DNA from 2 places in the Mesorhizobium sp. M6A.T.Ce.TU.016.01.1.1 genome. Region 2 is predicted to be linked to the other one. Evidence: predicted binding sites of a transcription regulator. Region 2 holds the regulator's gene; the other holds the start of a gene.
The links. The regulator LexA, encoded in region 2, represses DNA repair genes until DNA is damaged. The targets are predictions, from matches to a motif close to TGTTCNNNNTGTGTTCNG.
Positions count from the first base shown of each region.

Region 1: EOC94_RS18480 (UvrD-helicase domain-containing protein) is a predicted target of LexA. The motif match lies at 2,190-2,207, and genes of this name have one in related genera.

Region 1 covers NZ_RZTJ01000009.1:143,253-147,442, forward strand. Annotated here, with positions in the region: gene EOC94_RS18475 (glucose/quinate/shikimate family membrane-bound PQQ-dependent dehydrogenase) at 1-1,994, opposite strand, end outside; gene EOC94_RS18480 (UvrD-helicase domain-containing protein) at 2,248-4,190, shown strand, end outside.
Region 2 covers NZ_RZTJ01000007.1:173,649-177,838, forward strand. Annotated here, with positions in the region: gene EOC94_RS16050 (ComEC/Rec2 family competence protein) at 1-2,146, shown strand, start outside; gene lexA (transcriptional repressor LexA) at 2,140-2,877, opposite strand; gene glp (gephyrin-like molybdotransferase Glp) at 2,982-4,187, opposite strand; gene moaC (cyclic pyranopterin monophosphate synthase MoaC) at 4,187-4,190, opposite strand, start outside.

The sequences.
Region 1 (4,190 bases), on a different contig from region 2:
TTGTAGACGATCTTGCCGGTCCTGAGATCGGCGCCCGCGACATAGCCCCAGGGCGGTGCCTGGCAGGGGATGCCGAGCGGCGACAGAAACGGCTTCAATATCACTGCATAAGGCGCACCTTCATTGCGGTTGAGGCCCTGTTCGCTGCCTTTGGTATCGCCCGGCGGCGGCACGTCCGCGCGCGGCACCAGCTTGGAGATGAACGCCAGGTATGTCGGCATGCCGAACATCACCTGCCGGACCGGATCGACCGCCACGCCGCCCCAGTTGAACGTGCCGAAATTGCCGGGATAGATCAGCGAGCCTTGCAGCGACGGCGGCGTGTAGCGGCCCTCGTAGCGCAGTTTAAGGAACTCGATCCGGCAAGCCAGCTGGTCGAACATGGTGATGCCCCACATGTCGGCGCCGGTCAGCGGCTTCGGATTGAAGCTCAGGTCCGAAACCGGCTGCGTCGGCGAGGTGTGGTCGCCCTCGATCGCGCCGCCCGGCGCCGGCACTTCGTTGATCGGGACGATCGGCTCGCCGCTGCGCCGGTCGAGCACATAGAGGTCGCCCTGTTTGGTCGGCCCGACCAGCGCCGGCACGACGCCGGCAGCCGTGGTGATGTCGACCAGCGTCGGCTGCGCCGGCACGTCCATGTCCCAGAGATCGTGATGCACGGTCTGCCGCACCCACCGCAATTGTCCGGTGTTGAGATCGAGCGCTGTGACCGAAGAGGAGAATTTCTCGTCATTGGCGCTCCGCCCGGCGCCGAGCTGATCCGGCGTCTTGTTGCCGAGCGGCACATAGAGCAAACCGAGCTTCTCGTCGGCGCTCGCCGTCGACCACATGTTGGGCGAGTTGTTGGTATAGGTCTGACCCGGTGCCAGTGGCGTCGTCTGGTCCGGATTGCCCGAATCCCAGTTCCAAATCAGGGCGCCGGTGTCGACGTCGAAGGCACGGATGACGCCGGACGGCTCCTGCGTTGAATAATTGTCGTTGACCGCGCCGCCGACGATGATCTTGTTGGCGACGATCAGCGGCGCCGACGTCGAATAATAATAGCCCGGCTTCGGATATGGCATGTTGGCGAGCAGGTTCAACGTGCCGCCTTCGGCAAATGTGGGACAGACCTGGCCATTCGCGGCGTCGAGCGCGATCAGCCGGGCGTCGGATGTCGGCAGATAGACGCGTGCTGCACAGGGCTGGCCGGCGGCGATTTTGGCATCGGCATAATAGGACACGCCGCGGCACGTCTGGTGCTGGCGGTCCTTGTCCAGCTTGACCTGGGGATCGAAGCGCCATTTCTCCTTGCCGCTCGCGGCATCTATGGCAATGGCGAAATTGTGCGGTGTGCAAATGTAGAGCGTGTCGGCGACCTTCAGCGGCGTCACCTGATAGGTTGTCTCAGTGACGTCGTCGGGCCCTTTCACGTCACCGGTGCGATAGGTCCAGGCCGGCTGCAAATTGGCAACGTTTTCGACGGTGATCTGGTCGAGCGGCGAATAGCGCTGGCCATACTGGGTGCGGCCGTAAAAATGCCATTCGCCGGCTGGCACGTTGCCGCCGAGGTCGGCCGTTGGCGTCACCTCATCGGTATTGAGTTCGCCGGCGATATCCTTTGGATCGGTTGTCATCGAATAGCCGGCGACGGCAAGCGACGCCAGCACCGCGAGGATCAGCGGCGCGCGTCCATCGGGACCGGTGAGCCCGCGCCGCGCCCACGGCGTCAATAGCCACAACGCGATAAGCACGATGATGCCGCCGCGCGGACCGAGTTCCCACCAGTCGAAGCCGATTTCCCAGACCGCCCAGCAGAGCGTGCCGATGACGATCGCCGCGTACAGCCACAGCGCCATGGATTTGCGCCTGTAGAGCAGCCAGCCAGCGACGAGGAAGGCGATGCCAGCAATGATGTAGTACCAACTGCCGCCCAGCGAAGCTAACCAGATGCCGCCGCCACCAAGCGCCAGGCCGATGAGGAAAAGGATGAGGGAGGTAACGACGACAGCCAAGACGATGCTCCTTCGACTGGTGCGCGCTTCGCAACGCGTCTATGGGCAACCCGGCATTGCGTTCCTGCCCCGAGCACAACTTTCTCCGGCCCGCCGTGGCTGTCAAGCAAGCTCCGCGTTTTAGGCGTGGACCCACAGCAAGCTCGACGTTTTGGGTCGCGGACCCATCCAGATTGTGGTTCTACGGACTGGATAGAGAACAAAACGGAGACACTTCTGGCCTTTCGCTGCCGAATCACTACATTCGGGGGAGATGTCCGGCTTTTCGGAAGATATGCCTTTTTTTGACGAACCGAACGCGCGGCCCGTGGCCCCGTCGGGCATTGCTGCGCGCGCCATGGCTGCCCGCAGCGGCCACAACAATGCGCCCGATTATCTGAACGGGCTCAACCCCGAGCAGCGGCTGGCGGTGGAAACCACCGAAGGCCCGGTTCTGGTGCTGGCCGGCGCCGGCACCGGCAAGACGCGCGTCTTGACCACCCGCATCGCCCACATCCTCGCCACCGGCAAGGCCTTCCCGTCGCAGATCCTCGCCGTCACCTTCACCAACAAGGCCGCGCGCGAAATGAAGCAGCGCATCGGCCTCTTGATCGGCGAAGGCAATGTGGAAGGCATGCCGTGGCTGGGCACCTTCCACTCGATTGGCGTGAAGCTCTTACGCCGGCACGCCGAACTTGCCGGGCTCAAGTCCGACTTCACCATCCTCGACACCGATGATGTCGTGCGCCTGATCAAGCAGCTCATCCAGGCCGAAGGGCTGGACGACAAGCGTTGGCCAGCCAAGCAGTTCGCCCAGATGATCGACGGCTGGAAAAACAAGGGCCGGGGCCCCGCCGATATCCCCGAGGGCGACGCCCGCGCCTTCGCCAACGGCAAGGGCCGAGAGCTCTACAAAGCCTACCAGGAGCGGCTGAAGACGCTGAACGCCTGCGACTTCGGCGACCTCCTGTGCCATCCGATCCGCATCTTCCGCGCCAACCCGGACGTGCTGAAGGAATACCATAAGCGCTTCCGCTACATCCTCGTCGACGAGTATCAGGACACCAACACCGCGCAGTACATGTGGCTGCGCCTGCTGGCGCAGCGGCCGCAATCCTCCCCCCTTGAGGGGGAGGTGCCCGCGAAGCGGGCGGAGGGGGTCGTCTCAGAAGGCACCGCCAGAGCGTCGAGCACTGCCGCCCGGACCCCACCCGGCCGGGCTTTGCCCGGCCACCCTCCCCTCAAGGGGGAGGGAAACCCGCGCCCGGCCACGGTTAATATCTGCTGCGTCGGCGACGACGATCAATCCATCTACGGCTGGCGCGGGGCCGAGGTCGACAACATCCTGCGCTTCGACAAGGATTTCCCCGGCGCCACGATCATCCGGCTGGAGCGCAACTATCGCTCCACCGCGCACATCCTCGGCACCGCCTCCCACCTCATCGCCCACAATGAAGGCCGCTTCGGCAAGACGCTGTTCACCGAAAAAGTCGCAGAGGACGATGAGAAAGTGCACGTCCATGCCGCCTGGGATTCCGAGGAGGAGGCCCGCGCCGTCGGCGAAACCATCGAAGCCTACCAGCGGCAGAAGCACAATCTCAACGACATGGCGATCCTGGTGCGCGCGTCCTTCCAGATGCGCGAGTTCGAGGATCGTTTCGTCACGCTCGGCCTCAACTACCGCGTCATCGGCGGCCCGCGCTTCTACGAGCGCCTCGAAATCCGCGATGCGCTGGCCTTCTTCCGCGTCGTCGCCCAAGGCGCCGACGACCTCGCCTTCGAGCGCATCGTCAACGTGCCGAAGCGCGGGTTGGGCGAAGCCACCATCCGCCAGATCCACGATACCGCCAGGGCGCTGCGCATCCCGATGCTGGAGGCCGCCGCCAAGCTCGCCGAAAGCGACGAGTTGAAGCCGAAGCCGCGCGCCGCACTGCGCGAGGTATCAGCCAATTTCGAGCGCTGGCAGAAGACGCTGGAAACCACGCCGCACACCGAACTGGCCGAGACCATACTGGAGGAGAGCGGCTACACCGACATGTGGAAGAACGACCGCTCGGTGGAAGCTCCCGGCCGGCTGGAAAACCTGAAAGAACTGATCCGCTCCATGGAGGAGTATGAATCGCTGCGCTCCTTCCTCGAACATGTCGCCCTGGTGATGGACGCCGAGCAGAACGCCGAGCTCGACGCCGTCAACATCATGACGCTGCATTCGGCCAA
Region 2 (4,190 bases):
ATCCGGAGTGATCGTCTATTTCTCGCTTGCCGTGGAACCGGACTTTCCGCAGCCCATTGCCGTGGTGGTCCTCACGGCATTGTGCGCAGCGGTCACGCGGTCATGGCGCAAAACACATTTGTGTTTCATGGCAGCGTTGCTGTGCGCGCTCGGTGTGCTCGCCGCCAAGGTTGAAACCTGGCGCGCGGGAACGCAGATGCTCGGTTCGGTAATCCAGACCCAACTCACCGGCCGCGTCGTCAGGCTCGACCAGATGGCGAACGGCCGGATCAGGCTGACCCTCGACGTGATATCGACCGCCCGGCCGACACTGCGTTATGCACCGGAACGTGTCAGGGTTTCGGCACGCAAAATTCCCGCTGAGATGACCGCAGGCTCGGTGGCAACCGGCTATGCAAGGCTTTTGCCTCCGACTGGCCCGGTTCGGCCCGACAGCTATGACTTCTCCTTTGACAGCTATTTCGCCGGTATCGGCGCCAGTGGCTTTTTCCTCGGCAATCCGAAGATCGTCGCTTCCGAAGATGCACCGTTAGCAGCGCGCCTTTCTTCGTCGATCGAAAAGGCGCGTGAAACCATCGCCGACCATATCAGGGACAGCATCGGTGGCGCCGAGGGGGAGATTGCCGCTGCGCTGATCGTCGGCGTGCGTACCGGCATCCCCGAAGAGATCAACGAATCGATGCGGCGCACCGGCATCTACCACATCATCTCCATTTCCGGCCTGCACATGGCGCTTGTCGCCGGCACCATCATGGGATTGCTGCGCGGCGCCTTTGCGCTGTTTCCCGATTTTTCGTCGCGCCGGCCGGTCAAAAAATATGCGGCTGCAGCCGCACTCCTTTCCATCGCTGCCTATCTCATTTTTTCCGGCATCGTGGTCGCGGCTGAGCGCAGCTTCATCATGCTGGCGGTAATGCTTGTCGCCGTGCTGTTCGACCGGGCTGCGCTCACCATGCGCAATCTTACGATTTCAGCCATCGCCGTCATCGTCGTGTCGCCGCACGAGGTGGTCGGCCCAAGCTTCCAGATGTCCTTCGCCGCGACCGCGGCTCTCGTGGGCGCCTATGCCGGCTGGTCCGACTATCGTGCCGACAAGGCCACGGCGCCGCCACAACGACGGTCACCGGCCGCTTTCGTCACGCGGAAGCTCGTCGCTGGAACAGGCACCATCGCCATGACCTCCATCATTGCCGGGAGCGCCACCGCGCTCTTCGCCATCTGGCACTTCCAGCGCGTCTCGCCGCTCAGTCTGTTTGCCAATCTGGCCGTCATGCCGATCGTCACGGTCGTCATGTTCCTGGCGGTCGTCAGCGCCTTGGCAATGCCTTTCGGCTTCGACGGACCTTTCCTCGACATGATGGGCAAGGGGCTGACGGCCATGATTGCAATATCGGGATGGATCTCCGAACGTTCGCCGGTCGATGCAGTCGGGCTGATTTCGTTGCAGTCGGTTCTGCTGGTGACGGTCGCCCTGGTCATCGCCACGATGGCGACGACATGGTTGCGGCTTGCGGCACTTCCCTTTGCGCTTGCCGGCCTGCTGACGATTTCCGAGACGCGAACCCCCGACGTGCTGATCTCGGAGGATGCGCATCTGGTGGCGCTGCCGATCGGCGGCGGCGAACTTGCCGTCAACCGGGTGCGCTCGAACGAATTCACCACCGACAACTGGAAACATGCGCTGACTTCAGCGACCATTGTCGAGCCGGAGACGTTCGAAAAAGGAGACGTGCGGTTCGACATCGCCGACCCGGCCGACCTGCCGCCGGGAGCGCCTTTCTATTGCACTGCCGGCCTGTGCCTCGCCCGGCATCCGTCCGGCGCGATCATCGCGCTCGCCGACGACCGCAAAATCGCGCGGCCAGCCTGTGCCTTTGCGGACTTGATCGTCATCGACGATGCCACGGCCTATTATAATCCCTGCCGCAACCCGCTGGTCCTCGTCGTGACCAAACGGCAGCTCGCTCGCATGGGCAGTGCCGCCGTCTTTTTCGATCCGCTATCGGCGACGACGCGCGCAGAAATCCGTTTTGCCGTCAAACAGCCATATAGGCCTTGGCATGAGCAGCGGAGATTTTCGCGCGAGGCGAGGGGCCTGCCGCCATACCGTAAGCCTGAGAAACCCAAGAAAGCTGCCGTTCAGTAACGTCGGATCAATCCGACGAGCTTGCCTTGCACCTTGACCCGGTCCGGCCCGAAGATGCGCGTCTCATAGGCCGGGTTGGCGGCTTCCAGGGCGATCGAGGCGCCCTTGCGGCGGAACCGCTTCAGCGTCGCTTCCTCCTCGTCGACCAGGGCGACAATGATCTCGCCAGGCTGGGCGGTGTCGGCGTTGCGAATGATGACCGTGTCGCCGTCGAAGATGCCGGCCTCGATCATCGAATCACCCTTGACCTCCAGCGCGTAGTGCGCGCCGCCTGTGATCATGTCCGGTGGCACCGAGATCGAATGCGTCTGGTGCTGGATGGCATCGATCGGCACACCGGCAGCGATGCGGCCCATCACCGGGATGGAGACAGTGGCAATGACGTCGTCGTCATTGCCGGCCGCAGGCATGCGAGACGGCGCCGGCTTGATCTGTCGGCCGAGGCTGCCCTGCCCAAGGCTGCCCTGAATGACGCTCGGCGAAAATTTGCGCGCCGCATTGAGGCCGGGCGCGATCGAATCGGGCAGGCGCAGCACTTCCAGCGCGCGGGCGCGGTTGGGCAGCCGGCGAATGAAGCCGCGTTCCTCCAGCGCCGTGATCAACCGATGGATTCCCGATTTGGACGCGAGATCGAGCGCTTCCTTCATCTCGTCAAACGAGGGCGGAATGCCGCTTTCCTTCAGCCGCTCGTGGATGAACATCAGCAGCTCATGTTGTTTGCGTGTCAGCATCGCGACCCCCGACAGAATCAGAAAAACAAACCCAGAACAAACACTATCTGTTCCAGTTGTGTTCCGCAACTGTTTAAAGTTTAATGAATGCGTTGACGTTTTGTTCAGCGTAGCATCAGCACGCTGCAGGCGGCACCTGTCGCGGCGGGGGGAGCGAATGGCTCGCGCACGATCAGCCCGTTGGCGTCGGCCAGCATTCTGAGCATCGAGGAATCCTGGATGCCGAACGGCGTCGCCTTGAGCGTGCCCGCGTCTTCCTTCACCACGGCGCGTACATAGTCCTGCCTGATATCGTTGGCCGCCATGGCGGCACCGAGCCGCGCCTGACGCATGTCCTGCCGGTAGGCGCGTCCGCCAAGCCGCGCAAGCAGCGGCTTCAGGAAGAGCTGCGTGCAGACCAGGCTCGCCACCGGATTGCCGGGCAGGCCGATGCAGCGGATGTCGCCCAGCCGGCCGAACATCAGCGGCTTGCCGGGCCGCATGGCGATCTTCCAGAAATCGAGCGTCATGCCTTCGCCGGTCAACACGTCGTGGACGAGGTCGTGGTCGCCGACCGAGGCGCCGCCCAGCGTGACGATGACGTCAGCCCCTGCGTTAACCGCCTTTTTCACCAGCGCGGCAATCGCCTCTTTGCGGTCGGGGGCGATGCCGAGGTCGAGCGCGCTGGCGCCGGCCGAGCGGGCCGCGGCAGCGACGCCATAGGCGTTGGACGAGATGATCTGGTCCGGGCCAAGGTCGCTGCCTGGCGGCAGCAATTCGTCGCCGGTGGCGATGATGGCGACCAGCGGCCGTTTCACCACGCTGACCTGCGGATGGTTGGCCGACGCCGCCAGCGACAACGCCGCCGGATCAAGCAGGCGGCCTTTCTCCAGCAGAACGTCGCCCTTCGAGAAATCGAGCCCGAGGCGGCGGATGTTGCGGCCTTCAACTGTCGACGCGGTCACTTCGATGCTGCCGCCGCCGAGGTCGCGGACATTCTCCTGGATGACGATGGTGTCAGCGCCTGCGGGAAGCGGCGCGCCGGTGAAGATGCGCACGGCCTGCGCCGGGCCGACTGTTCCGGCAAAGCCGCGTCCGGCCGGCGCCATGCCGATCACCGCAAGTGTTGCCGGCACGGAGGCGACATCCTCGGCCCGCACTGCATAGCCGTCCATGGCGGACGCGTTGAAGGGCGGCTGGGTGCGGAGCGCCGCGAGCGGCTCCGCCAGTATCCGGTCGGCGGCGTCCATCAGGGTGACGCTTTCAGCTTGCAAGGGCGCAGCATCTTCAAGCAGGCGCTCGAGCGCGTCGGCAACCGGAAGCAGCGCCATTAT